Regions from separate parts of the Microbacterium aquimaris genome, predicted to be linked through region 4. Evidence: predicted binding sites of a transcription regulator. Region 4 holds the regulator's gene; each other region holds the start of a gene.
What was found. The regulator HrcA, encoded in region 4, represses chaperone genes, less so after heat shock. The targets are predictions, from matches to a motif close to TTNGCACTCGNNNNNNNCGAGTGCNAA.

Region 1 (7,096 bases), on a different contig from region 4:
CGGAGTGGACCATATTCGTGCGGTGTGCTCTGCACTCCGCGACGCCCCGCCGGCGCGCCCACGTCGCCGGCGGGTGATCTACGGCGGGAGCGCCCGTCCCGGACTGCTTCCCCTGATCGCGGACACCGTCGACGGGATCTTCCTCGGCCGCAACGCGCACGAACCTTCGGCATTCGAGGCCGTGCTCGATGACGCGGCATCTCTGGGCTGACAGGATGGAGCTGGGGGGATCAGTGAGTGAGACAGAACAGTCGACCGGCCTGTGGGGCACGGACCCGACACTCGAGCGACGTGGGTTGCGCGACCATGTCTACGATCGCATCCTGAACGGACTGATGCGTGGGGAGATCGACCCCGGTTCGCGCCTGTCCATCGACACCATCGCGCGCGAACTCGCCGTGTCACCGACACCCGTGCGCGAGGCGATGGTTCAGCTCGAGCGCACGGGTCTGGTGACCCGTGAAGCCCATAAGGGCTACCGCGTGGCGCCGCCCCTGAGCCGTGATCAGCTCGAGGAGCTCTTCGAGGCCCGCATGATGCTCGAGACCACGGCCACGGCACTGGCGACACCGCATCGACGCCTCCTCCTGGCCGAGCTTCGCCAGGCCGAAGCAGAACACCGCCGAGCCGGCGGCGAGGTCATCGCGGCCATCGCGCGCGGCGATGCCGACGACGTCGCCCTCACCACCTCCTATTTCTCCTCGGACGCCGCCTTCCACCAGGTGATCTTCGACCATTGCGGGAACCACTACATCCGACAGATGTCCGAGACCCTCGGCGCGCAGTTGCACCGCCTCCGTCAAACCGTGCTCCGCGGCGTGGACGACGTCAACGAAGCGATCGCCGAGCACGAGTCGATCGTCGCCGCCTTCGAGAGCGGCGCCCCCGACGCGCCGGAGCGAGCGATGCGCGCGCACATCGCACACGTACGGTCGCGCTCCATTGCGGCCGAGCACTGAGCACCGACACGCCCGTTGGCGACCTTCCCTTCCGTTACCCTTTCGTTATAGAGTGTGATCACGGTGATCGTTTTGCTGTGGCGGTCACCGGCATGTGATTGCTCTTGGTGCACGGGAAAGGGCCGGTCGGAAGCCTCTCCGACCGGCCCTTTCCCTCGCCGCCCCCTTGCGGCGAACGCGGTGACGGGGGGATCACACCCCGCCGCCGCCGCCGCCTCCGCCGCCACCGCCGGCGGAACCGCCGCCGCTCGAACCGCCCGACGTCGACGACGACGATGACGCCGCGGCCGACAGCGACGCGATTCCGGTCGAGAACGACATGGCGTTGAACCCCGAGGTCCCGTAGTACCAGTACGGCGCGACACCCACGCCGTACATGACCGCGAGCTGCTGCGCCCACTTCTTCTCCTGGCCGAACACCACCGCGTACGGCAACAGTGTCTCGTACAGGCGGATCATCTGCACGCGATCGCCGGTGTCGATCGAGACGCGTTCGGCGCCGGCGGGCGACTGCAGCATCCGGATGCGGTCGGCCTCGGCCCACTCGATGAACGTCTCGAGGCCCTTGAGGTGATCACGCACCTCCGATCCCTCGGCGCTCAACGGTTTGCGCGAGACCAGCAGCATCGTCACGACGCTGAGGGCGACAGAGCCGATCATGACCAACACGGGGATGCCGCCATCGACCCCGGAGGAGATCGCAACGAACCCGAGGACGACCGCGAGGACGGCGACGCCGAGAGAGAGGAGCACGGGCAGGGCGCGGGCAGAGTTCGCCACCGGCCGGCGTAGTCCCTTGTACGCCAGCTCGAGGTTCGCCGCTTTGATGATCTTCTGCGCCGACGTCGAGAAGCGGCGGTCCTGCTTTCCGAACTCGTACACGGCGCCGGGCGCGGCGCCGGGGCCGAACAGGCCGTCGAGCAGCATCCGACCGTCGCCGTCCGCGCGCGTGCGATCCAGGAGCTGCGCCTGCAGCTTGGCCCCGCCGAACAGCTTCTTCTCCCCCTCCAAGATGCGGATGCTCCCCACGATCGCCTGCTCGAGCACCTCGGCGGGGATCGCTTTGGAGGTGCGCCCGAGTAGGACGGCCCCCTCGAGTGCATCCACCTGCTTCGGCGGCGTGAACTCGGCGATGATCGTCCGGCGCCCCGGCGCATCCGCCAGCACGCGAGCGCGATGCACGATCGCGAAGACCACGACGCCGATCATTCCGAGTCCGGCGAAACCCTGCGTCCAGCCCCACGGCGAGGCGAGGTAGCTCGTGTCGAAGAGCACGAACGTGTCCTCGTCGAATCCGACGGCGACCGTGACGGTCTCGTACGGTTCGAGCGCGACACCGCCCGCCTCGATCACGACCGCACCCCCAGGGGCGCCGTTCGCGGCGATCCGACAGGAATCGGTGACCCCTTCCCCACCGGCGTAGCAGGCCTGGGCGCCGGTGAGCGACCCGGCGAGCTCGGGCTCCACGGTGACGCTCACCGACACGTCGCCGAAGGGCTGACGCCAGTCGAGACCGTTGATGTCCCAGTAGAACTCGTCCCCTGTGTCGGGGAAGCGCCACGTGACGTTCTCGAGGTCGTAGGTGAACACGTAGGTCTGCTCGCCGTGGACGAAGTCGTCCTCGGCGGAGGTCATCACGAACACGCCGTCGTCCTGCTCGACCTCGACCGGGCGCGGGTTCCCGTCGCCGTCGGTGACCGAGACGAACTCGGGGAACAGCGGCTGCCCGTTGTAGGTGTCGGGGAGCACACGGCGCATGCCACGGTTCTGGTCCTCCTCGGGGAAGACCGCGACGAAAGTCTCCACGACGTGGAGGGTGCTGTGACCGTCGGCGTCGAGACCCAGCGTGTAGTCGGCGTGCATGCTCGCGAACGCGAAGTCGTCGACGTCGGCGGCGGCCGGGGCGGGCGCACCCACGCCGATCACGGCGACCACGAACAGGCACACCGCGGCGAGCATCCAGCGCCACCGCAGACGGGCGCCCCGAGCCGTCCCCACAACAGACATGCCCCCAGCCTAGGGGGAGAGATTTCGGCCTACTCTTTAGTCCATGACCGATCGCCGTCTCGCCGTGGAAGCCTGGGAGAGCCTGTTCCGCGCCCAGCACGAGATCCTCGACGAGATCAGCACCGACTTCGACGACGAGGACCTCGGCCAAGGCGAGTACGACGTGCTCCTGACCGTCGCGCGCGGGCCGGAGATGACCGCGCGTCTTCGCGACATCACCGCGAACATGCTGATCAGCCAGCCCAGCGTCTCTCGCCTGGTCGACCGGATGGTCCAGCGGGGCCTCATCACGAAGTGCCCGGACCCGGACGACGGTCGCGGCTCGCTGGTCCGGGCGACCGAGCACGGCGCGGCCACGTTCCGCCGCATCGCGTCGCGGCATGCCCGCACGATCGCCGAACGCCTGTCCTGTCTCGACGACCGCGAGCTGACCCAGCTGCGTGATCTGACGGCCAAGCTCCGCGCACGCCACTGACGCGAGGCTCCGATGCGTCGGCGGGGGCCCGGTCAGCACTCGATGACGTTGACGGCGAGGCCGCCTTCACTGGTCTCTTTGTACTTGTGAGACATGTCGATCCCGGTCTGCCTCATCGTCTCGACCACCGCATCCAGCGACACGAAGTGGGAGCCGTCGCCCCGCAAGGCCAGGCGGGCCGCGGTCACCGCGGTGGATGCGGCGACGGCGTTGCGTTCGATGCACGGGATCTGGACCAGGCCGCCGACCGGGTCGCACGTCAACCCGAGGTGGTGCTCCATCGCGATCTCGGCGGCGTTCTCGATCTGCCCGTTCGTCCCACCCATCACCGCCGTCAAGCCACCCGCGGCCATCGCACACGCTGAGCCGACCTCGGCCTGACACCCGCCCTCCGCGCCGGAGATCGACGCGTTCGCCTTGAAGAGCGACCCGAGTGCGGTGGCCGTCAGCAGGAACCGCCGGATCCCCCGACGACGGTTGGCCTCGGCGACCGCCGCCTCGTCTTCAAAGGACACCGCCGCGACGGCGTCTCCGAAACCCAGCAGGGCACTGCCGACCAGTTCACCGTTCGGGGTGACGGCGTTCCCGGCCCCGAGGCCGGAGTCGGCAAGGAAACGCCACCAGTACATCGCGACGGCGGGAAGGATCCCCGCGGCACCGTTGGTGGGTGCGGTGACCACACGTCCGCCCGCCGCGTTCTCCTCGTTCACCGCCAGCGCGTAAGCCCCGAGCCACTCCCCGGGAAGTTCACGCCCGCCCGCTGCCGCGGCGTTTTCGAGTTGCGCCCGGATCTGGCCGGCGCGGCGCTTCACCTTGAGCACACCCGGTAGCACCCCCTCGGCGCGCAGGCCGGCGTCGACGCACGTAGACATCGCATCCCAAATACGGTCGAGTCCTGCCGCAACCTCCTTCTCCGGTCGCAGCGCCTCTTCGTTGCACCGCGCCGCCTCGGCGATGGTGCGATGTCGGTCGTCGCACAGCGCCAGCAACTCCGCGGCGGAGTCGAAGCGCAACGGCCAGGGCGTCGCCTGCACTCGCGGCGCCTCCCCCTCCCGTCGGATGAAACCGCCACCCACCGAGTAGTAGGTCTCTTCGGAGACGACCTCGCCGCCCTCCGCGCGGGCCACGAGGGTCATGGCGTTCGGATGCCCAGGCAGGCGCGTGCGTGGCTCGAACATGACGTCGCCTGTGTCGAAGTCGATCGGCCGCGTGCCATCCAGCGGAAGACGCTCCCCCGCCGGCCGATCCGACCAGGCCCCGCGCACCGCCGACGGATCGACGGTCTCCGGATCGAGGCCGGCGAGGCCGGCCACCACCGCATCCGGCGTCCCGTGGCCGATTCCGGTCGCCCCGAGCGAACCGTACAAGGCACAGCTCACGCGCACCACCCGGTCGAGGTCTCCGGAATCCCGCAGACGCGCGGCGAAGTCTCGGCCGGCGCGCATCGGGCCGACCGTGTGGGAGCTCGAGGGTCCTACTCCGATGGAGAACAGCTCGAACGCCGAGACGTAGGCGCTCACCCCCACAGGCTACGCCCCGAACGCCTCATGCGCCCCGGACAGCGCGAACGCCCCGATCCGAGGGTCGGGGCGTCGCGCGGAACGGGTTACTGCTCGACGGGCGCGGGACCGTCGGCTACAGCCGACGATGCCGACTCGTGCGCCTCCAGCACGGAGGGCTGCGCCTCGGTCGACACCTCGATCTTGCGCGGCTTCGCCTTCTCGCTGACCGGGATCGTCACCGAGAGCACACCGTTGCCGTAGCTGGCCGAGATGCGCTCGATGTCGATTCCCTGTCCGAGGTTGAGCTGGCGGACGAAACTGGCGGCCTCGCGCTCGCGGGTGATCCACTTGACCCCGTCGCCGGAGGCGAGGGTGCGCTCGGCGCGGATCGTCAGAAGCTGGCCGTCCACGTCGATGTCGACCGAGCCGGGGTCGATGCCCGGGAGGTCGGCGTGGAGGACGTAGTGGTCGCCGTCGCGGTAGAGATCCATCGGCATGCGGCGGGGTCCGCGTCGCGCGTCGAGGAGGCTCGACGCCATGCGGTCCAGCTCACGGAACGGGTCGTAGGTTCCCATGTCTTCTCCTTCGTAGCGGGTCGGATGCGGCCATCCGACGGTGGGACTCTCAAGTTGAGTCGATGTGACTCAACTAAGAACAGATTAGCACTCTGGGGTGGAGAGTGCCAGATCTGGCGATCGCCGTCGGCGAACGATCGGCGCGCGAGGTCCAGCCGGCCGCGCGACACGTGGACGCGCACGGAAACGGAACCCGGTGACGTGGTGACGAAGCACCGAGGAAAGCGAAAATCCCCCGCCCGGAGGCGAGGGATTTCTCACTGTCTCAACACAGTGCGCGCCTCGAGGGACTCGAACCCCCAACCTTCTGATCCGTAGTCAGATGCTCTATCCATTGAGCTAGAGGCGCAGGACCTTCACGCGAAACGGCGCGAAGGCCGAGGGCCAGCCTACATCACGTTTCGGTCGGTGGCGAATCGAGGGCGGCGGCGACATCCTCGGGATCTTCCACGGTCCCGAGGGCGGAGGGACCCACCCGGCGACGGTGGGCGGCGAGCTTCGGCAGGTCCACCAGCCGCAACGACTGCATACGCGCGGCACGCATCTTGGCGTAGTCGGGTTCGAGGTCGGGACGCGCACCCTCGGCGACGAGTCGGCGCTGCAGGTTCGATTCGACGTCGCCCCACGCGGCTTGTCGCGCGTCGGCGACGAGCGCGTCGATCGCCTCGGGGTCATCGGCTCGCTCCCGCAGGACCTTGGCGACCCCGTTGTACTGCCGCTGACGGCGCCGGAGATTGCGGGTGTCGCGGTCACGGTAGTCGTGGGTGCTCCCCGGATCCGAGTACTTCCCCCACGCCTTCTTGCGTTGCTTGCGCGCGAGATCCGCCGCCGCCTCCTGCTCGGTGGCCAGTGCGAGCAGCGTCTCCCGCGCGAACGGGGCGACGCGTTCGGGGTCGAACGGCTCGTTGCGCGCGATGGTGTCGACGAGGATGCGGTTGCGCACCGTCAGCCGGGCGGCGGCCGCGGCGATCGAAACGCCCTCCGCGATCGCGTCTGCGTTGCGTCCCATGTGCGCGCACCTCCCCCTCCGATCGTATCGTCAGCCCCGACAGCGATCCTGGATGCGTCCGATGCGCGCGCATCGACGCCCGTCGGTGTCGGACAGAATGGACGCACGCGATGACGCGACGAAGCGGAGGACGACGATGACCCGACGAGCACACCTCGATGTGCGAGACCGCACCGCCGTGATCACCGGTGCCGCCAGCGGAATGGGCGCCGAAGCCGCCCGACGCCTGGCCGCCCGCGGCGCCCGGGTCGCACTGGTCGACCGCAACGCCGAAGGACTGGAGTCGGTCGCACGGGATCTGCGCGGCCGCGGCCACACCACCCACACCGTCGACCTCACCTCCGACGACGCCGTCACGGAAATGGCGGCGGAGATCACCGCCTCGCATCCTCGCGTGCAGTCTCTCGTCACGTGCGCGGGATCCTCGATGCTCGGCGACATCGATCAGCTCACGATGGACGAGATGCGATGGTTGATGGATGTGAACCTGTGGGGCACGGTGAATGTGACCAAGGCCCTGCTCCCGGCGCTGCGGCGCGAGCCGGCCGCGCACATCACGCACCTTGTGA
Region 2 (7,096 bases), on a different contig from region 4:
GGGCGCCGTCGAGGACGCCTCCGAGCACCCCCTGGCCCGGGCGATCGCGGCGGCGGCGCGCACACGGGTGACCGATCTCCCGCCCGTCGAGGGCTTCGCGGGAACCGCAGGCTCGGGCGTTTCCGGAGTGGTCGAGGGTCACGCGGTGCTCGTCGGCCGCGCGGATCTGCTCCGCGCCCGGGGCATCGACCCCCTGCCCACGGGCGATGCCGACCTCACGACCGTGCAGGTCGCGTGGGACGGTGCGGCACGCGGCACCATCACGGTGGGCGACACCGTCCGGCCGACCAGCGCCGACGCGATCCGACGCCTGCGCGAGCTCGGTCTGGAACCGGTTCTGCTCACCGGAGACGGGGAGAGCGTGGCCCGACGTGTCGCCGCGCAGGTCGGAATCGACCGTGTCGTGGCCGGTGTGCTGCCGGAAGGGAAGGTCGACGCGATCCGCGCGCTGCAGGACCAGGGCCGTACCGTCGCGATGGTCGGTGACGGCGTCAACGACGCCGCGGCGCTCGCACAGGCCGACCTCGGGGTCGCGATGGGCACCGGGACCGATGCCGCGATCGCCGCCTCGGACCTCACCCTCGTCCGCGACGACCTGCTCGCCGTCGTCGACGCGCTCCGCCTGTCGCGGGCGACCCTGCGCACGATCAGGACCAACCTCTTCTGGGCGTTCGCGTACAACACCGCCGCGATCCCGCTCGCCGCCCTCGGGCTGCTCAATCCGATGATCGCCGGAGCCGCGATGGCGTTCTCGAGCGTCTTCGTCGTCGGCAACAGCCTGTTGCTGCGCAGATTCCGCAGTACCGTCCCCGAGGAGCCCCGATGACCGAGTCCGGACCGCACGCCCCCGCCGACGCCACGGCCGACGTCCCTGCGCCGCACGGGTACATCACCGACAAGGACCGCTACCTCAACCGCCTCAAGCGCATCGAGGGTCAGGCGCGCGGCATCCGTACGATGGTCGAGGACGAGCGCTACTGCATCGACATCCTCACCCAGATCAGCGCGCTGACCAGCGCGCTCGAGACGGTCGCCCTGGGGCTGCTCGACGACCACCTGCGGCACTGCGTGGTCGATGCGGCCCGCGCCGGGGGCATCGAGGCGGAGGAGAAGATCGCCGAGGCATCGCAGGCGATCGCACGCCTCGTCCGCTGACCGATCCCGCGCCGCTCAAGCCAGCTCGGCGACGTCGGCGACAGCGCGGCGCCCTCGACGCGCCGCGAACACGGAATCGACCGACAGCACCACCAGGGCGGTCCACACCAGAGCGAATCCGATCCAACGCTCGACGGGCATCGGCTCCTGCAGGATCCACACGCCGATGGTGAACTGCAGGATGGGCGTGACGAACTGGAGCAGACCGATAAGGGTCAGCGGCACGCGCCGGGCCCCCGCGGCGAAGAAGAGCAGGGGCGTGGCGGTCATGACGCCGGCCCCGAGCAACAGCACCGCATGCAGCGGCCCGGCCGCGCCGAGGGTGATGCCCGAGGTGACCGCGACCAGCATCAGCTGCACCACGGCGACAGGGGTCAGCCACAGCGATTCCAACGTGAGCCCGCTGACCGCGTCGACCGATGGCCCGATGCGTTTCTTGACCAGCCCGTACAGGCCGAAGGAGGCCGTCAAGGTCAGCGCGATCCAGGGGAACGCCCCGTACCCGATGACGATCACCACGACCGCCGCCGCGGCGATCCCGACCGCCGTCCACTGTGCCGGGCGAAGTCTCTCGCGCAGGATCAGCACCCCCAGCAGCACGGTGAAGATCGGGTTGATGAAGTACCCGAGACTCGTCTCGATGACGTGGCCCGTGAGCGTGGCGATGACGAACACCTGCCAGTTGACGTAGATGAGGACCCCCGCCGCGACGGTCCACAACGCCAGGCGCGGCGATCGCAGGATCGCGCGAAGGCGGGGCCAGGTGCGCGTGAGGGTCAGCAGGACGCCGCAGAAGACCAGGGAGAGCACGATGCGCCACGCGACGACCTCCCAGGGCCCGGTGGGCGCGAGCGCGACGAAGTAGAGGGGCAGGAAGCCCCAGATGAGGTATGCCGAGAACGCATACACGCCGCCGACGGCGTGGGAACGGACCGGCTCAGCCGCCGCGACGGCGACCCCGGCGGTCGCGGCGGCCGCTTCTCCGAACTCCCGGGCGTCTGTCGACGCGTCATCCGGGACGGGACCGGATGCGTCTCGTTTCACCGGCCCATCCTACGGCCGCCCCGGCGTCGCGTCCGGCATCCGCTGCGATACGACGAAGGGCCCGGATGCCGAAGCATCCGGGCCCTTCCACGCGGGTGTCTCAGCGGACGACGACCGCCAGCACGTCGCGCGCCGACAGCACCAGGTACTCGTCGACACCGAACTTCACTTCGGTTCCGCCGTACTTGCTGTAGATGACGCGGTCGCCGACGGCGACGTCGAGCGGGACACGGTTGCCGTTGTCATCGATACGACCGGGGCCGACCGCCACGACCTCGCCCTCCTGGGGCTTCTCCTTGGCGGTGTCGGGGATGACCAGACCGCTGGACGTGGTCTGCTCGGCCTCGACCTGCTTGATGACGATGCGGTCCTCGAGCGGCTTGATGGAAACCGACACGGGTCTACCTCTGCTTTCCTGTGAGACGTCAAGACTCGTTAGCAAACTCGGACTGAGAGTGCTAACGCAAGTCTAGGGAAGCGTTGGCACTCTTGCAACGCGAGTGCCAGATTCGGGGTCGACACGTATCACCGAGGCCCTGGCCGACTCCCCTCCTATGTGTGTACGATGACACCACCGAGACCGGGTCAGCTGGGTGACCTGGCATCGGAAGCAGACGCCGGCGTTCGCCATCACGGCCTTCACGCCGGACCTGCTCCACTGGGACACTGGGAACAACTGGGATGATCACGGGCTCTCGCCAGTCCGCGCCCGATCCGTGGGGGGATCATGGCAACGGCGTATTTTCTGGGCATCGACGTCGGCACGAGCCGGACGGCGGTGGCGACCGCGCGGTCCGCTGCCGACGGAACACTCGACGCTCGTAGCTTTCCGCTCGGCAGGAGCAGCGACAGCGCTCCCTCATCGGTCTTCGTCACCGCCGAGGGCCTGCTGTTCGGCGATGCCGCCGAACGTCGCGGCATCAGTCAGCCGGACCGGTTGGTGCGCGAATTCAAACGGAGCATCGGCGACGACGTCCCGCTGTCGGTGGGCGGACGCACCCTCCCACCCGAACAGCTTTATGCGCGCACCGTCGCCTCGGTCGTCGAGACGGTCGTCGAGCGCGAAGGCGGATCGCCGACGGCGATGATGCTGACCCACCCGACCGGATGGGGCGCGCATCGCCTGGGTCTGATCCGCACCGCGCTGGAGCGTGCGGAGATCGGCGAGGTCTCGCTGATCAGCGAACCCGAAGCAGCGGCGCGGCAGTACGAGGCGGGGCGCCTGCTCGAACCCGGTGGCGCACTCGCCGTATACGACCTCGGCGGAGGCACCTTCGACTCGGTCATCCTGCGCAAGGACGGCGAGGGCGGGTTCGCCCCGATCGGCACCGCGACGGGTATCGACAACCTCGGCGGCGCCGACTTCGACGACGAGGTGTTGCGTCACGTGTTGCGGTCGGCCGGCGTCACCGCAGCCGACCTCCAGGCCGACGACGCCGACACGCGACTCGCCCTCGCGCAGCTGCGCCGCGAGTGCGTCGACGCAAAGGAGGCGCTCTCCTTCGACTCCGACGTGACGGTCCCGGTCCTGTTGCCGACGGGCGCGGCCAGCGTGCGTCTGACCCGCGCCGAATTCGAGGACATGATCTCGCCCTCGATCGAACGCACCGCCGACACCCTGGAAGACACGCTCGAGACCGCCGGGCTCGATCCGGCCGAGGTGGAGAGCATCCTGCTGGTGGGCGGGTCGTCGCGCATCCCGCTGGTCGCCCAGCTGCTGTCGGAGCGGTTCGACCGCCCGATCGCAATCGACGCCGACCCGAAGTCCTCGATCGCCCTCGGCGCCGCCCGCGCGGTGGCCCCCGCGGGCGCACCGCTGGCCGGACCGGCGGCGCTTCCCACCGGTGCCGCCGCCCTCGAGCCGATCGCCGAGCCGGCCGCCCTCCCGAACGTGACCGCGATGCCTCCCCGCCGCTCGCGGGCGATCCCGATCGCCGCGTCGGCCGCCGGCGCCCTGGTGCTGGCCAGTGGGCTCGTCCTGGCCAACGCGACCGGGCTGGGCAACGGCACGGTCGCCGCGAACTCGACCCAGCAGTCGCTCACCGAGTGGCTCGGGATGGAACTGGTCGGCAGCACCGAACAGATCGTCGAGACCAGCGACCCCGAAGCGGCCGGCGACGAGCCGCAGGCCGCCGCCCCCGAGGCTGCTCCCGCGCCTCACACGGACACCGGCGGCTGGACGACGCCACGGAGCAACCCGATGGTGCGCAACACCCGCACCACCCCGGTGTCGTCCTCCTCGTCGAGCGCATCGCAGGGCCGCACGTCACCGTCGACGTCGACACCGCCGGCCTCGTCCGGCTCCTCGGGCTCGTCCGGCTCCTCGGGCTCCTCCGGCTCCTCCGGCTCGAGCGGATCGAGTTCGACCGGGTCGACCGGATCCGCGGGGTCGTCCGGCTCGTCGGCGACACCACCGACCACCTCGACGCCGACGCCGACCACACCGTCCACGACGCCCTCGTCGACACCGACGCCGACGGCCACCTCGACGCCGACACCCACGTCGACCCCGACGTCGGATCCCTCTCCCACCATCGACCCGACGCCCACGAGCGACCCGTCCCCGACGAACGACCCGACGCCGCAGCAGACGACACCGCCGGCGACGGAACCGACGAGCGACCCGACGCCGACCGCATCCGGCTCGCCCTCGACGGCGCCGGACCCCGCCCCATCGCAGACCCAGACGACTCCCCCGACGTCACCGAGCCCCGAGCCGTCCGGCACGACGGTGGCGGGCTGACGTGCGGGGGCGGAGATGACTCGACTCACCGACACCACCGATCCGGCGGTCGAAGTGCTCCCCCGGGCTGCCCACGCACTCGGCGCTCTCGATGATCTCGTCACGCGCAGACCCCCACTGCGCGCCGCGATCGTCGGGAGCGCCGGCTCGGGCAAGACCGACGCGTTGGCCTATCTGCGCGCGAGACTCGAACGCGAGGGGCGTCCGACGCGGTCGTTGTCACCACGCGAGCGCGTGCCCGCGGTCGACGACGAGGTGACCGTGCTGGTCGACGACGCCCAGGAGTTGTCGACCGAGCAGCTGTCCGCACTCCTCACGCGGGCGACCCGTCCGGAGGCGGGCCTGGTGGTCGCCTACCGGACCTGGCCGGCACCGGCCGGGCTGGTCGAGATCACCCGGATCGTCGAGCACGACAGCCCGCCCGTCCTTCTCGGCGAAGTCACCCTCGCCGAAGTGCGCACCGACCTCATGTCGGCCGACACCGCCTGCGCGCAGCACATCCTCGACGTCGCCGGCGGTATCGCCTGGTTGGTGGCCGCCTGCGTCGAAGCGCACGATCTGCAGGACTGCAGCGACGACCCCGCGCACCGCGAACTCACCCGCGTCGTGCGCCGGCGCATACGGCATCGCCTGGAGACGGTCTCCCCCGCGGTACGCCGTCGCATCGAGAGCCTCAGTCTCGGCGCCCGCGACTCCGGCATGCACCACGCGGACCCGGCCGACGTGGTCGCCGAGGGTTACGCGGAGGGCCTGCTCACCGCCAACGGGCGTCCGGCGCCGCTCGTGGCCGAGGTCGCCCGGGCGAGTGTCTCCATCGACGTACTCATCGACCTGCTCCGCCACGGCTCGATCGACCTCGTCCCCGGATCGGACCTGGCCGCCTGCCTGGACGGGGTCGTCGATCCCGCACTGGGGGTCGCGATCGCCGATCGCGCCCGCGCCGAGATCGCGTGTGAACCCGGCCTCGCCGCCGCGCTGTTCGAACGCGCGGTCGCGTGCGGGGTGCCGGAATCCGACATCACCGTGGCCCGCGCCCACGCGCTGTGGGCCGCGGGCGACGGCGACGGCGCGGGACTGCTGCTCGGTGACATGGACATCACCCCGGACCACCCCGACCACGACCTGGCCGCCGACACGCTGGCCGTGACGTGGGCCGACCGCGGCATGATGTCGGTCGCCGACCACACCTATCGGGCGATGCCACCGACCACCGGAACCGGCCGGACACGAGCGGTCATCGCGGCGGTCGGCACCGGGATGACCGCAGACCTCGACGCCGAGGAGCCCGGACCGGACGCCGCCGCGCCGGGCGCCCCGTCGACGCTGGGCGTCGCGCTCGACCTGCTCGATCGCGGCCTGCGCGCCACCCTCTCGGACGAGAGCCCCCGAGAGGCGGTCGACGACCTCCGTCGTGCGGCGGATCTGTACTGCGCGGCCCGCGACACCGCCCCGACCCCCGAGCTTCCCGCGGTGGTCGCCGCCACCGCGGCCATCGGCATCGGCGACCTGGAGCTGGCGCACACGGTCGTCACCGACGCCCTCTCCCACACCGAGCGCTGCCGTCGCTGGCGGCCGCGGCTGCTGCTGTGGAACGCGTGGATCGCGGTGCAACGCGAGCAGGTCGCCGAGGCGCGCCGTTCGCTCGCGGAGGCGACCGCGGACGGCGTCGTCTTGGCGGCCCGTGACGACCTGATCGCCGCGGCGGTGACCGTGGAACTTGCCCGTCGCTACGAAGACGCGGCGGCACTCGGCGCGGCGTGGGAGTCGTTGAAGAGCCGCGTGCGCCGCGTCGAGCCCGACCTGTACACGCTGCTGCCGCTCAGCGAGCTGGTCGTCGTGTCGGCGCGTCTGGGAGACGCCGAGTGGATGCAGCCGGCGTTCCGCGACGCGCTGGTGCTGGTGGATCGACTCGGCCAGCCCTCGGTGTGGGCGACGGCGTTGCACTGGGCGGGGATCCAGCGCGGGATTCTGAGGAATCGTCCCGACGACCTCGTCCCGCACGCCAAGGCACTCGTCGAAGCGGCACACCGCAACCCCCTCGCGGCGCGCATGGCGCAGGCCGGTGGCGTGTGGACCTCGGTTCTGGCCGGCACGATCGATCCGGATGCGGTCGAGACCGCCGCCCGCGGACTGGCGACGGTGGGCCTGGCGTGG
Region 3 (7,096 bases), on a different contig from region 4:
CGGGACGCCGTGCGCGCAAAGGCGAAGCAGGTGCAGCAGCGGCAGTCTCGCACGCGCCTGATCCAGCGGGTCTCGCTGGCCACGGTCATCGTCGCCGTCGTCGCCGCGGTGGCCGTCGTGATCACCTGGACCGTCTCCAGCAACGCCTCGCGCACCATGGCGCAGCCGGCCAACGTCAGCGAGGACGGATTCGTCGTGACGAACGTCACGGGTGTCGGATCCGTCGGCGCCGAGCCGACGACGGCCGATGACGAGGAGGAGGACACGGACGCCGACGGCGGCGACGACTCATCCGCCGCCGCGATGACCGCCGAGGCGGAGCCGGTGGAGACCGAGACCCCCGAGCCGGGCGTGGTCGACATCCGGATCTACGTCGACTACCTTTCCAGCGGCGCGAAGGATTTCCAGGTCGCCAACGTGCAGCAGCTGCAGAAGTGGGTCAGTGAAGACGCCGCGACCCTCAGCTACTACCCGGTCGCGATGCTCACCGCCAAGTCCAACGGAACGAAGTACTCGCTGCGCGCCGCGAGCGCCGCAGCGTGCATGGCGCACCACTCGCCCGACGACTTCTTCAAGTTCAACGACACGCTCCTGAAGCAGCAGCCCGAGCTCGACACCGAAGGCTACTCCGACATCGAGCTCGCCGACCTCGCGCAGGCCTCCGGCGCGGACGACCCGCAGACGGTGCGTGACTGCATCGTCGAGGAGAAGTTCGCGGCATGGGCCAAGTCGGCCACCGACCGCGCACTGGATGGCATCCCGGACACCGACGACATCTCCCTCACCGGGACGCCCATGGTCCTCGTCAACGGCATCCCGTACGTCGGGGCGCTCGACGACGGTGCGGAGTTCGCACAGTTCGTGCTCACCGTCTCCAGCGACGCGTACTACGAGGCCGCGCCTACGCCCACCCCGACGCCGACGCCGTGACCCGGGTGGCGGCTGGGTAGACTGGTCGCCTTGCCGACTTGGCGCAATTGGTAGCGCACCCGACTTGTAATCGGGCGGTTACGGGTTCGAGTCCCGTAGTCGGCTCCACGTACGGTGCCCGTCGGGCGCCCTTGGCGTCGACCCCGACGTTGTCATCGGGCGGTTACGGGTTCGAGTCCCGCGCCGAGCGCGGGGCAAGATGGGGGGATGATCGCCCACCGTCCGCTCGCGATGGTCGGCGCCGTCATGATCGGTGTGCTCACCGCGATCCAAGCGCGCGTCAACGGGTCGCTCGGCGAACGGTTGCAGGACGGCTTCGTCGCGGCCGCCGTGTCGTTCGGCTCGGGTCTGCTCATCCTCGTGGCGGTCAGCCTCGCCCTTCCCGCCGGACGGCGTGGCCTCACGACGTTGACCACCGGGCTGCGCGCACGGACGGTGCCGTGGTGGATGCTCATCGGCGGGTTCGCCGGAGCCTTCAGCGTCGCCACACAGAGCCTCACGGTCGCCGTCATCGGGGTGTCGCTGTTCACCGTCGGCATGGTGGCGGGCCAGGCGGTCAACGGGCTCGTGCTCGATCGTGCCGGCTACGGTCCGGCCGGTGTGGTGGCCGTGACGATGTCGCGCGTCCTCGGCGCCTCGATCGCGGTCGGCGCGGTGCTGCTGTCGGTCACCGGGGAGTCGGTGCGCGGCGTGCCTTGGTGGATGCTCGTGCTGCCGTTCCTCGTCGGGGGCGGGATCGCCTGGCAGCAGGCCACGAACGGACGCCTGCGTCAACGTGTGGGGTCGGCCCTCACCGCGACCGCGGTCAACTTCGCCGGCGGCACCCTGGTGCTGCTGGCCGCCGCGGCGGTGCACGTGCTCCTGGTCGGGCCACCGGAGGCGTTCCCGACCGAGCCGTGGCTGTATCTCGGCGGCGCGCTGGGTGTCGCCTACATCTTCATCGGCGCCGCGGTCGTGCAACACACCGGCGTGCTGCTGATGGGTCTGGGGGCGGTCGTCGGGCAACTGACGACATCGGTGGTGCTGGACGCACTGTGGCCCACGGTGGCCAGCCCGCGCACCGTCATCGGGATCGTGGTCTCGGCGATCGCGCTGGTGGGGGCGGCGATCGCCGTGTTCCCGCGCGCCCGGCGCCGTCGGTGACGGTCAGCGCGCGCGTGTGCCGCCGGGCATCGGCGAGACGAAACGTTCCGGATCGATCCGCTTCGGGCGTGGCGGGCGGGCCCGGTTCGGCTTGCCTCCGACGTAGAGCCATCCGAGTAGCTCCTCGTTCTTCGCCAGGCCGTGGGCCTTCGCGACGGCCTTGGTGCGCGTGGCGCTCCCGGTGCGCCAGAAGACCCCCCACCCGGCGTCGTCGAGGGCGAGGCTGAGCATATGGGCGACGCCGGATGCGACCGCCTCCTGCTCCCAGCGGGGCACCTTGCTCTTGCGGCGGCAGGTGACCACCGCGAGCACGAGCGGCGCGCGCAGCGCCTTGGACGACACGCCCTTGCGCCCTTCGGCCTTGTTGAGTGCGCGTCCCAGCCGCTCGCGGGCGGCACCCCGGATCTCGATGATGCGCCATGGCCCGAGCGAGGAGTGGTCGGCAACCCGGCCCGCCGCGGCGACGCAGTCGAGCACCTCGTCCCGATCGGGGGCGTCGTCGGTGACTTTGGACAGCGAGCGCCGGTCGCGCATCGCCTTCCGGACACCTGTCACGCGTTGCCTTCGGGCGTGAAGTTCAGCGAGAGCGAGTTCATGCAGTAGCGGTCGCCGGTCGGCGTGCCGAAGCCGTCCGGGAACACGTGCCCGAGGTGGGAACCGCAGGACGCGCATCGCACTTCGGTGCGCACCATGCCGTGGCTGTTGTCCTCGATCAGCTCGACCGCTTCCGGCCGGACCGATTCGTAGAAGCTCGGCCATCCGCAGTGGGAGTCGAACTTCGTGCCGCTCTTGAACAGCTCGGCGCCGCACGCGGCGCATGTGTACAGGCCGGCACGTTCCTCGTCGAGGAGTTCGCCGGTCCAGGGCCGCTCGGTGCCGGCCTCGCGCAGCACCCGGTACTGCTCGGGGGTCAGCTGCTCACGCCACTGCGCATCGGTCTTGTCGACGGAATAGTCCATGGAGACCTCCTTCTCCTCCATTCAACCTCAGCGCGGCGCAGTCGGCGCCGTCTGTGACGCAGATGACGTCGCGCGCGGGAGGATGGAGCCATGGACCGGTGGCGGGAGGTGGGCGAGAGGTATGCGCGGTTCGCGCGCGACGAGGCGCCGGCGCGGTCGGCGTTGTACGCGGAGTGGGCCTCCGGAGTGGCAGCAGACGAGCGCGTGCAGCGGGTGCTCGCGCGCATCCCGGCCACGAGAGGTCAGCCACCCCTGGTGTTCGCGCTCACGCGGATGCTCGGAGCGCCCGAGGGGACCTTCGACCGGTGGCGGAAATGGCTGGTCGCACACGCCGACGCCGTCGTGGCCGAGGCGGCGCAGCGGTCCCTGCAGACCAATGAGCCGTTGCGATGCGCGGCACTCCTTCCGGCACTCGCCGACGTGCCGGGCCCGGTCGGGCTCATCGAACTCGGTGCCAGCGCCGGGCTCTGCCTCGTTCCGGACCGCTATTCGTACCGCTACCGGTGCGGCGACGACATGGTGGCACTCGATCCCGTCACGGGACTCTCGCCGGTGCTGTTGGAGGCGCGCGTGATCGGCGACGCACCGTTGCGCATGCCGGCGATCGAGTGGCGCGCGGGTGTCGACCTTTCTCCGCTGGATCCCGCCGACCCCGACGACCGCGCGTTCCTGCTCGCCCTGGTGTGGCCCGGAGAGGACCAGCGCGCCCGCCGCATCGAGGCGTCTCTGGCCGTGGCGGGCGCGTTCGGCGTCGACGTGGCACCCGCCGACGCCGGCGACCCCGCCGTCGTCCGCCGCCTGGTCGAAGCCGTACCCGGCGGCCTGACCCCCGTGGTGTCGACGCTCGGTCTGCTTCCGCACCTCGCGCGCCCCGTGCGCGAACGGTTGATCGACGCCATCGTCGAGACGGGGGCGACGTGGATCTCCCTGGACCCGGCCGGCGTGCACGACCGGTGGACGAGTCCGGTCGCCCCCGGACCGGGGAGGTTCGTGCTCCACCGCGACGGGCGGCCGCTCGCCTACGCCGATCCACTGGGTGGGTCGGTGGAGTGGCTTCCCGGGTGACGGATGGGCCGCGGTTAGCGTGGAGGCATGACCCTGTCGGATCGAGATCGCACCCTCCTGGACTTCGAGGCCGAATGGCGCCGGCACATCGGCGCCAAGGAGGAGGCGATCCGCGCCGAGCTCGGGCTGGCCCCGGCCCGCTACTACCAGGTGCTGGATCGTCTCATCGACACGGTCGAGGCCCAGGAGTACGACCCCATGCTCGTCAAGCGGCTGCGGCGCCGCCGGGACGAGAGGGAGGACCCGCGCGCCTCGGAGCCGACGCCGGGCTGACCGGCGCGCACCGGCATCCGCGCGCACGAGAGGGCCTCTCGCGCACGGGCGGCATCCGCGTGCGGGTAGCATCGTGGGGTGCCGAAATCGACCTACCCGCGGGATCGCTTCGACGACCTCCCCACGGACAGCGGACGAGTCGGCGCCCACCGGGCCGAGAACCCGCACATGCGTGGTTGGGTGGTCTTCCTGTGGGCGGCTGTGGCCACGCTCCTGCTCATCGTGGTCGGAATCTTCGCCACCATGGTCATGAGCGGTCGCGTCTCGCTCGTCCCCGACGCCGAACCCACACCCACGCCCACGGCGACGGTGGAGCCGGTGATCGACACCTCCTATGACGTGCTGGTGCTCAACGCCACACCGGAATCGGGCCTTGCCACGCAGGTGAAGGACATCCTCGTCACCGCCGGGTGGTCATCCGACCAGGTCAACGCCAGTGAGGCCGGCACCACCGATTTCGCCGAGACGACGATCTACTACGCGTTCCCCGACGACGAGGCCGCCGCGGCGGGTATCGCCGACCTGCTGGGTGGAGCCCGCATCGAACAGAGCGACTTCTACCAGCCGGTGGACGACACGGCCACCGAGGACGTCGACGAGAGCCAGTCGTCACAGCTGACGGTCGTCATCGGACTGGACCGCACCGCCGACGCCCCCGAAGAGACCCCCGCGCCCTGATCCGCGCCGGTTGTTTCAGGCCGGTAAACGTTTCTATTCACCGGTGTCAACAGTTGCTGTGATGGCCGTTCCGTGAATTCCCGTCTGCCTACGATGAGCCTGTCCCACCGCATTACAGGAGATTCGCATGGCCCAGGGCACCGTCAAGTGGTTCAACGCCGAGAAGGGTTACGGCTTCATCACCGTGACGGACGGGCAGGATGTGTTCGTCCACTACTCCAACATCGAGATGAGCGGTTTCCGCGTCCTCGAGGAAGGCCAGGCGGTCGAATTCACCGTCGGCTCGGGCCAGAAGGGCCCGCAGGCGGAGTCCGTCCGCGTCGTCGTCTGACGCGAGGTCGCCTCACGGGCGACGCGCGTCGTGAAGGGCGGGGTGCCGGTGGCGTCCCGCCCTTCCGCCTGCTTCCGGACAGCGGCTTGCACTCCCCGGGGTCGAGTGCCAGAATGGATTAGCACTCGTCTTGTATGAGTGCTAATAGACCGAAAGCCAACGTCCGGGAGGGACGACACACACATGGCAAAGATGATCGCTTTCGATGAGGAGGCCCGCCGCGGTCTCGAGCGCGGCCTCAACACGCTGGCCGACGCCGTCAAGGTGACCCTGGGCCCGCGTGGGCGCAACGTCGTGCTCGAGAAGAAGTGGGGCGCTCCCACCATCACGAACGACGGTGTCTCGATCGCCAAGGAGATCGAGCTGGACGACCCGTACGAGAAGATCGGTGCGGAGCTCGTCAAGGAGGTCGCCAAGAAGACCGATGACGTCGCCGGTGACGGCACCACCACCGCCACGGTCCTCGCCCAGGCCCTCGTCCGCGAGGGGCTGCGCAACGTCGCCGCCGGCGCCGACCCGATCTCGCTCAAGCGCGGCATCGAGAAGGCCGTCAAGGCGATCACCGACCAGCTGCTGACCGACGCCAAGGAGGTCGAGTCGAAGGAGCAGATCGCCGCGACCGCGTCGATCTCCGCCGCCGACGCCGAGATCGGCGAGCTCATCGCCGAGGCGATCGACAAGGTCGGCAAGGAAGGTGTCGTGACCGTCGAGGAGTCGCAGACCTTCGGCACCGAGCTCGAGCTCACCGAGGGTATGCGTTTCGACAAGGGGTACATCAACCCCTACTTCGTCACCGACCCGGAGCGCCAGGAAGTCGTGTTCGAGGACCCCTACATCCTCATCGCGAACCAGAAGATCTCGAACATCAAGGACCTGCTGCCGATCGTCGACAAGGTGATCCAGGACGGCAAGGAACTGCTGATCATCGCCGAGGACGTCGAGGGCGAAGCGCTCGCGACCCTGGTGCTGAACAAGATCCGCGGCATCTTCAAGTCGGCCGCCGTCAAGGCCCCCGGCTTCGGCGACCGCCGCAAGGCTCAGCTGCAGGACATCGCGATCCTCACCGGTGGTCAGGTCATCACCGAAGAGGTCGGCCTGAAGCTGGAGAACACCACGCTCGACCTGCTCGGCCGTGCTCGCAAGGTGATCATCACCAAGGACGAGACCACGATCGTCGAGGGTGCCGGCGAGGCGGAGCAGATCGAGGGTCGCGTGACCCAGATCCGCCGCGAGATCGACAACACCGACAGCGACTACGACCGCGAGAAGCTCCAGGAGCGCCTCGCCAAGCTCGCCGGCGGCGTCGCCGTCATCAAGGCGGGTGCGGCCACCGAGGTCGAGCTGAAGGAGCGCAAGCACCGCATCGAGGACGCCGTGCGCAACGCGAAGGCCGCCGTCGAAGAGGGTGTCGTCGCCGGTGGTGGCGTGGCCCTCATCCAGGCCGGCAAGGGCGCCTTCGGCGGTCTCGAGCTCGTCGGAGACGAGGCGACCGGTGCGAACATCGTCAAGGTCGCCATCGAGGCCCCGCTCAAGCAGATCGCCCTCAACGCCGGTCTCGAGCCGGGCGTCGTGGCGAACAAGGTCGCCGAGCTGCCCCTCGGTCACGGTCTGAACGCCGCGACCGGCGAGTACGCCGACCTGTTCGAGCAGGGCATCATCGACCCGGCGAAGGTCACCCGCTCGGCGCTGCAGAACGCCGCGTCGATCGCGGGTCTGT
Region 4 (7,096 bases):
TGAGGGTGATCTCGTTCCCGCGTACGTGGACATCGACGTCGGGATGCTCGCGCTCGACCACGCGCAGGAGACGATCCTGCGGTCCGAGCAGCTGCACCATCGCGACGCCGTCCGCGGACACGCGGTCGACGGTGGGTTCCTGGTCAGGCACCGAGGGTCTTCTCCTGCAATTGTCCGGCGAGCACGTGGGCGTGCACATGGAAGACGGTCTGTCCGGCGGCGGCACCGGTGTTGAACACGAGTCTGAACTCCCCGTCGGCGTGTTCGGCGGCCACCGCACGTGCGAGCCCGACGACCTCCGCCAACAGTTCCGGGTCGCCTTCGGCGAGCTCGACCACGTCGCGATAGCGCTCGGACTTGGGGATCACGAGGAGGTGGACCGGCGCCTGCGGCGCGATGTCACGGATCGCGAAGGCGTTCTCGGTCTCGGCGATGATCTCGGCGGGGATCTCGCCGCGGAGGATGCGGGTGAAAACAGACGGTTCCGTCATGGGTCGAGTCTATCGGCGCGGCAGGTCGGAGCGGCCCGCCCGCTCCGGCTCACCAGCGCCGCAACGCCGCATTGACCACGGCCAGGGCGGCCGGCCCCGCCGTGGAGGTCCGCAGCACCGTGTCACCGAGGCGCACCGGGCGCGCACCCGCCGCCTGCAGCCGCTCGACCTCCTCGGCGGGCATGCCCCCTTCGGGGCCGACGACCACCACGACGTCGGCGTCGGCCGTCGGATCGAGTTCCACCGCCGTGAGGGCCTCCCCCGCATCCGGGACGAGCACGAGCATGCGGGATTTCGACGCACGCGCGGCCAGTTCGCCGGTGCCCACCGGCGCACCCACCGGCGGGATCCAGGCCCGGTGTGCCTGCTTGGCGGCCTCCCGGACGATGCTCGCCCAACGCGCCCGCCCCTTCTCACGCTTGGCGCCCTCCCACCGTGAGACGCTGCGCGCAGCCTGCCACGGGACGATCTCGTCCGCACCGATCTCGGTGCCCGCCTGCACGGCCAACTCATCCCGGTCGCCCTTGGCGAGCGCCTGGACGAGCACGAGGCGCGGCGTGGGTGCGGGAACGGTGCGGCGTGACTCGACGGTGACCGCCACGCGCTGCGGCGCCACGTCGGCCACGCGGCCGGTCAGCCAGACACCGAGGCCGTCACCGACGGTGACCGCCTCCCCCGCCCGCACGCGACGCACCGCGGCGGCGTGGTGGGCCTCCCTGCCGAGCAGGACGACCTCGTCGCCCGCCAAAGCCGCGGGGTCGTCGACGACGAAGTGCAGAGGCACTGATCAGCCGTTCCGGAGGCGATCCCGCAACTTGGCGAACAGTCCCTGGTGGAACTGCGCGAGCTGCGGCGAGGGGGCCTTCGTGCGCTTGGCGAAATCCTCGATGAGGGCGCGCTCCTTGTGGTCCAGACGCGTCGGGGTCACCACATGCACCCCCACCCGGAGGTCGCCGCGCTGGTTTCCTCGCAGCGGGGTGATGCCACGACCCTTGATGGTCAGCACGTCGCCGGCCTGCACGCCCGGGCGGATCTCCAGATCGACCGGCCCGTCGAGTGATTCGATCGTCGTGGTCGTGCCGAGGATCGCATCCGGCATCGACACCTCGAGCGTGGCCAGCAGGTCGTCGCCCTCCCGGCTGAAGGTCTCGTGGTCTTTGACGGTGACCTCCACGTACAGGTCCCCGTTCGGCCCCCCGGCCTGACCGACCTCGCCCGAACCGGGCAGCTGCAACCGCAGACCGGTCTCGACGCCCGCCGGGATGTCGAGCGAGACCGTGCGGCGCGCGCGGACCCGGCCTTGTCCCTGGCAGGTCGCGCACGGGTACGGGATGGTCGTCCCGTACCCCTGGCACACGCGGCACGGCGCATTGGTGAGGACGTTGCCGAGCAGGCTGCGCACCTGCTGCTGCACGTGACCGGAGCCGTGGCAGATGTCGCACGTGACCGGCTGCGTGTCCGGCTGGCAGCAGGACCCTTCGCACGTCTCGCACAGCACGGCCGTGTCGACGTCGATGTCGCGGTGCACGCCGAACACGACGTCGCCCAGCTCGAGGGTCACACGCACCAGCGCGTCCTGGCCGCGCTCACGACGCGACCGCGGACGGGGGCCGCGGGCCCCGCCACCGCCACCACCGGCGCCGAAGAACGTCTCGAAGATGTCGCCGAACGAGCCGAATCCGGCCGCGCCGCCGCCGCCGAAGGGCGAATCCCCGCCCATGTCGTACCGCGCACGCTGATCGGGGTCGCTCAGCACGTCGTAGGCGTGCGTCACGGATTTGAAACGCTCGGCGGCATCCGCCCCCGGGTTCACATCGGGGTGGAGCTCGCGCGCGAGCCGCCGATACGCCTTCTTGATCTCCTCGGGGCTCGCATCTCGCGAGACACCCAGAACTTCATAGTGGTCAGCCACGTTCGCCTCTCCCACCCGTGTCGCCACGGGATCGTCTGTCGTCGAACGCCTCAGCGGGCGTTCTCGTCCTCTTCGAGCAGTCGCGACAGGTAGCGCGCCACGGCGCGCACCGATGCGAGGTTGCTCGGGTAGTCCATTCGGGTCGGCCCCAGCACGCCGACGCGCGCGCGGGCACCCGACGCGTCGTACTCGCCGGCGACGACCGACGCCTCCGCCAGGCCGAAGGGTTCGTTCTCGCGTCCGATACTCGCCGCGAGTCCGTGCTCGTCGGCGACCATCTCACCCATGAGGCGCATCAGGGTCACCTGCTCCTCGATGGCCTCCAACAGCGGGTAGATGCTGCCGCGGAAGTCCGATTCACGCCGGGCCAGGTTGGCTGTCCCCGCCATCACCAGGCGATCCTGCCGGAACTCCTCGAGCTCTTCGGCGACGACCATGGCGATGACGTCGACGAGCGCTTCGTGCGGCGCCCGCGCGTCTGAGGCCGCCGCGAGCCGGTCGGCGATGGCCTGTGCACCGTCGCGGATCGGCCGGCCGACGGTGAGATCTGCGATCGCCGTGCGCATGCGGAAGATGTCTTCCTCGGCCGGGTCGTGGGGCAGGAACACGAGTCGCTGCGAGACGCGGCCGGTGTCGGTGACGAGCACCACCAACATGCGCCCCGTGTCGAGTCCGACCAGTTCCACATGGGAGACGTGGGCCTGGGCGAAGGACGGGTATTGGACGATCGCCACCTGGCCGGTCAGCTGCGTGAGGGCGCGGACGGTGCGCACCATCAGGTCGTCGAGGTCTCCCGGCGCCTCCAGGAACGATGCGATCGCCGTGCGTTGCGCGGGCGAGAGGGGACGCACCTCGGCAAGGTGGTCGACGAAGACGCGGTACCCCTTGTCGGTGGGCACTCGCCCGGACGATGTGTGCGGCGCCTCGATCAGGTCCTCGTCCTCGAGCAGGGCCATGTCGTTGCGGATCGTGGCAGCCGACACGCCGAAAGCGTGACGATCGACGATCGACTTGCTCCCGACCGGCTCGCGCGTCTCGACGAAGTCCTGCACGATCGCGCGGAGGACTTCCAGTCCGCGTGCGCTGACCATTGATCCTCCCGCGTACGTGTCCGGCGTGCACTGGCACTCGTCTCGAGTGAGTGCCAATTCTACCGTGCCCGACGGCGGTCGCGTTCCGGCCCGCCGCTCAGCCGGTGAGTGCGCGGACGACCGCGTCCGCGAGCAGCCGCCCGCGCATCGTCAGCACGACGGTGCCGGCGATTGCCTGCGCCCCGTCGATGAGGCCGTCGGCGATGAGCCCCGGCACGGCGGCGCGACCGTCGGCGGGTACCTCCGTCACGGGCAACCCCTCGCGGATGCGGGAGCGCAACAGAACGGTCTCGAGAGTGCGGGAGGTCTCGTCGGGACGCTCCCTGCCGGCGGCGGGTGACTCCCCGCGCGCCAACCGCGCCGAGTATGCGGCTGGATGCTTCACGTTCCACCAGCGCAGACCCGAGACGTGACTGTGTGCCCCCGGGCCGAACCCCCACCAGTCCGTACCCCGCCAGTAGGCAAGGTTGTGCCGGGACCGGTCGGTGTCACCACGAGCCCAGTTGGACACCTCGTACCACTGGAGGCCGCCACCGGTCAGGGTCGCCTCGGCACGTTCGTACATGTCGGCCTGGAGGTCATCGTCCGGGGCGGGAACCTCCCCCCGTCGGATCTGCCGGGAGAGCTTCGTGCCGTCCTCGATGATCAGCGCGTAGGCCGAGACATGGTCGGGAGCAAGCGCCACAGCCGCGTCGAGCGAACGCGCCCAGTCCTCCAGACTCTCCCCCGGTGCGCCGTAGATGAGATCCACGCTCACCTTCAGCCCCGCCGCACGCGCCGCCATGACCGCCGTCTCGACGTTCTCCGGACGATGGGTGCGATCGAGTGCGGCGAGCACGTGGGGAACGGCCGACTGCATGCCGATCGACATGCGCGTGACACCGGCCGCCGCGAGCTCTTCGACCACGTCCGGGCTCACCGTGTCGGGATTGGCCTCCACCGTCACCTCGGCGTCGGCGTCGATCCCGAACGTCTCGCGCACCCCGTCGAGCATGCGAGCGAGGTCGCCCGCCGGGAGCAGCGTGGGGGTGCCTCCGCCGAAGAAGACCGTCGAGGCCGGACGAAGCCCCCCGCGCGCTGCGAGGACCCGCCCGGCGAGAGCGACCTCCTCGAGCAGCGTGTCGGCATAGGTGTCCTGGCGTGCGCCGCGCAGCTCGGTCGCGGTATAGGTGTTGAAGTCGCAGTATCCGCAGCGGACCCGACAGAACGGCACGTGCAGGTACGCGCCGAATGCGGTGCCGGGGTCGACGACGAGGTCCTCGGGGAGGGCGCCGTCCGCCGGGGCGGGATCACCGAGAGGAAGCGCGGCGCCCATCAGCGCCTCTGATCGACGCTCACGCGGGCGTCGTGTACAGCGGTGAGATCGCCCGCAGGTAGCGGGTGAACAGCTCGCGGCGGCGACGGCGTGTCAACGCGGGGCACAGACGGTACGGCAACGCGCGAGGCGCATCGAATGCGCGCACGGTGAACCACACCTCGTCGTTGTCGTACCACTCGACCATGAACGACTCCTCGCCGCTGACGACCGAGCCACCGAGCGTCCCCAACGCGAAGCCGGTGCGACGCGGCTCCTCGATCGCGAAGATCACGCGCAGCTCCGCGTCGGCGCTCATCCCACCGACCCGGCCGGACAGATGGATGGTCGTGCCCGCGGCGACGAACGGTGTTCCGTCGGCGTCGAACCGCTGGTCGGCCTGGGTCCGGCTCGGCGCGATCGGCGCCCCCTCCGCATCGAAGCTGACACCGGAGTACATCGGCCCGGGCGCCGGACGCACGTCGCTGAGCGTGAGACCGGTGCCCCGCTGGGCCGCCCACGACAACAGCGCCTCACCCGCGCGGAGGAAGCGCGCCTCACCCGACCCGATCCGCCACGACTGCTCCGCGGGGATGCTGCGCTCCGGCGGGAAGTGCATGAGGTCGGGCGCCTGTGTGGCTCCGACGGCGGCGTAATCGACCGTGTCGTCCTTGAAGGTTCCGCGGCGCATATACCGAGCCTACCGATCCGCTCCCGGGCATCTGGCGAGAGCCGGATGCGTTCTACTTCTTCGCTTCCACGTCACCCGACAGCGCGGCGATGAACGCCTCCTGCGGGACCTCGACGCGACCGACCATCTTCATGCGCTTCTTGCCCTCCTTCTGCTTCTCCAGAAGCTTGCGCTTTCGGGAGATGTCGCCGCCGTAGCACTTGGCCAGGACGTCCTTGCGGATGGCGCGGATGTTCTCGCGGGCGATGATCCGGGCGCCGATGGCGGCCTGGATGGGCACCTCGAACTGCTGGCGCGGGATGAGCTTGCGCAGTCGCTCGGTCATCATCGTGCCGTAGCTGTACGCCTTCTCGCGATGGACGATCGAACTGAACGCATCCACCTTCTCCCCTTGGAGGAGGATGTCGACCTTCACGAGGTCCGCCGTCTGCGAACCGGCCGGCTCGTAGTCCAGGCTCGCGTACCCCTGCGTCTTCGACTTCAGGTGGTCGAAGAAGTCGAACACGATCTCACCGAGGGGCATGTTGTAGCGCAGCTCGACACGATCCTCGCTGAGGTAGTCCATGCCGAGCAGAGATCCCCGGCGCGCCTGGCAGAGCTCCATCACGGTGCCGACATAGTCCTTCGGCAACAGGATGCCGACCTTCACGACCGGTTCGGAGACCTCGGCGACCCGGCCGTCGGGATACTCGCTCGGGTTGGTGACGCTGACCGTCTCGCCGGTGTCGGTCACCACGTCGTAGGTCACCGACGGGGCGGTGGTGATCAGGTCGAGCCCGAACTCGCGGGTCAGCCGCTCGGTGATGATCTCCAGGTGCAGCAGACCGAGGAACCCGCATCGGAACCCGAATCCGAGGGCGACGGAGGTCTCGGGCTCGTACTGCAAAGAGGCATCCGAGAGTTTGAGCTTGTCGAGCGCCTCGCGCAGGTCGGCGTAGTCGCTGCCGTCGATGGGATAGATACCCGAGAAGACCATGGGCTTCGGGTCGGTGTAGCCGGGGAGCGGATCAGCGGCCGGCTTACGCTGGTCGGTGATCGTGTCACCGACCTTCGACTGACGTACATCCTTCACACCCGTGATGAGGTAGCCGACCTCGCCCACGCCGAGCCCCTTCGTCGGGATCGGTTCGGGACTGGACACGCCGATCTCGAGGAGCTCATGGGTGGCGCGCGTGGACATCATCTGGATGCGCTGGCGCGGCTCGAGCTTGCCGTCGACCATGCGGACGTACGTGACCACACCGCGGTACGCGTCGTAGACCGAGTCGAAGATCATCGCGCGCGCCGGCGCGTCGGCGTCGCCGACCGGCGCCGGGATCGTCTCGACCAAGCGGTCCAGGAGCGCCTCGACCCCCATGCCCGTCTTGCCGCTGACCCGCAGCACGTCCTCCGGCTCACCGCCGATGAGACCGGCCAGCTCGGCTGCGAACTTGTCCGGGTCGGCGGCCGGCAGATCGATCTTGTTCAGGACAGGGATGATCTGGAGGTCGTTCTCGAGCGCCAGATACAGGTTCGCGAGGGTCTGCGCCTCGATCCCCTGCGCGGCGTCGACGAGCAGGATCGCCCCCTCGCACGCGGCGAGAGAGCGCGAGACCTCGTAGGTGAAGTCGACGTGGC

Region 1: ABD204_RS01645 (Hsp20/alpha crystallin family protein) is a predicted target of HrcA. The motif match lies at 5,603-5,629, and genes of this name have one in related genera.
Region 2: groES (co-chaperone GroES) is a predicted target of HrcA. The motif match lies at 2,680-2,706, and genes of this name have one in related genera.
Region 3: groL (chaperonin GroEL) is a predicted target of HrcA. The motif match lies at 5,498-5,524, and genes of this name have one in related genera.

The regions. Positions count from the first base shown of each region.
Region 1 covers NZ_BAAAPT010000001.1:327,475-334,570, forward strand. The annotation lists gene ABD204_RS01620 (triose-phosphate isomerase family protein) at 1-211, shown strand, start outside; gene ABD204_RS01625 (GntR family transcriptional regulator) at 234-959, shown strand; gene ABD204_RS01630 (DUF2207 domain-containing protein) at 1,152-2,966, opposite strand; gene ABD204_RS01635 (MarR family winged helix-turn-helix transcriptional regulator) at 3,010-3,441, shown strand; gene ABD204_RS01640 (L-serine ammonia-lyase, iron-sulfur-dependent, subunit alpha) at 3,474-4,961, opposite strand; gene ABD204_RS01645 (Hsp20/alpha crystallin family protein) at 5,048-5,518, opposite strand; tRNA gene ABD204_RS01650 (tRNA-Arg) at 5,795-5,867, opposite strand; gene ABD204_RS01655 (asparagine synthase) at 5,913-6,527, opposite strand; gene ABD204_RS01660 (SDR family NAD(P)-dependent oxidoreductase) at 6,664-7,096, shown strand, end outside.
Region 2 covers NZ_BAAAPT010000001.1:1,618,736-1,625,831, reverse strand. The annotation lists gene ABD204_RS07470 (heavy metal translocating P-type ATPase) at 1-826, shown strand, start outside; gene ABD204_RS07465 (metal-sensitive transcriptional regulator) at 823-1,155, shown strand; gene rarD (EamA family transporter RarD) at 1,171-2,064, opposite strand; gene groES (co-chaperone GroES) at 2,300-2,596, opposite strand; gene ABD204_RS07450 (Hsp70 family protein) at 2,927-4,942, shown strand; gene ABD204_RS07445 (helix-turn-helix domain-containing protein) at 4,958-7,096, shown strand, end outside.
Region 3 covers NZ_BAAAPT010000001.1:62,842-69,937, reverse strand. The annotation lists gene ABD204_RS00370 (DsbA family protein) at 1-930, shown strand, start outside; tRNA gene ABD204_RS00365 (tRNA-Thr) at 963-1,038, shown strand; gene ABD204_RS00360 (DMT family transporter) at 1,138-2,073, shown strand; gene ABD204_RS00355 (nitroreductase family protein) at 2,077-2,607, opposite strand; gene msrB (peptide-methionine (R)-S-oxide reductase MsrB) at 2,625-3,032, opposite strand; gene ABD204_RS00345 (DUF2332 domain-containing protein) at 3,123-4,097, shown strand; gene ABD204_RS00340 (DUF3263 domain-containing protein) at 4,125-4,370, shown strand; gene ABD204_RS00335 (LytR C-terminal domain-containing protein) at 4,449-5,048, shown strand; gene ABD204_RS00330 (cold-shock protein) at 5,176-5,379, shown strand; gene groL (chaperonin GroEL) at 5,563-7,096, shown strand, end outside.
Region 4 covers NZ_BAAAPT010000002.1:421,041-428,136, forward strand. The annotation lists gene ABD204_RS11540 (PhoH family protein) at 1-199, opposite strand, end outside; gene ABD204_RS11545 (HIT domain-containing protein) at 144-491, opposite strand; gene ABD204_RS11550 (16S rRNA (uracil(1498)-N(3))-methyltransferase) at 541-1,275, opposite strand; gene dnaJ (molecular chaperone DnaJ) at 1,279-2,403, opposite strand; gene hrcA (heat-inducible transcriptional repressor HrcA) at 2,454-3,494, opposite strand; gene hemW (radical SAM family heme chaperone HemW) at 3,592-4,809, opposite strand; gene ABD204_RS11570 (DUF1990 domain-containing protein) at 4,829-5,479, opposite strand; gene lepA (translation elongation factor 4) at 5,532-7,096, opposite strand, start outside.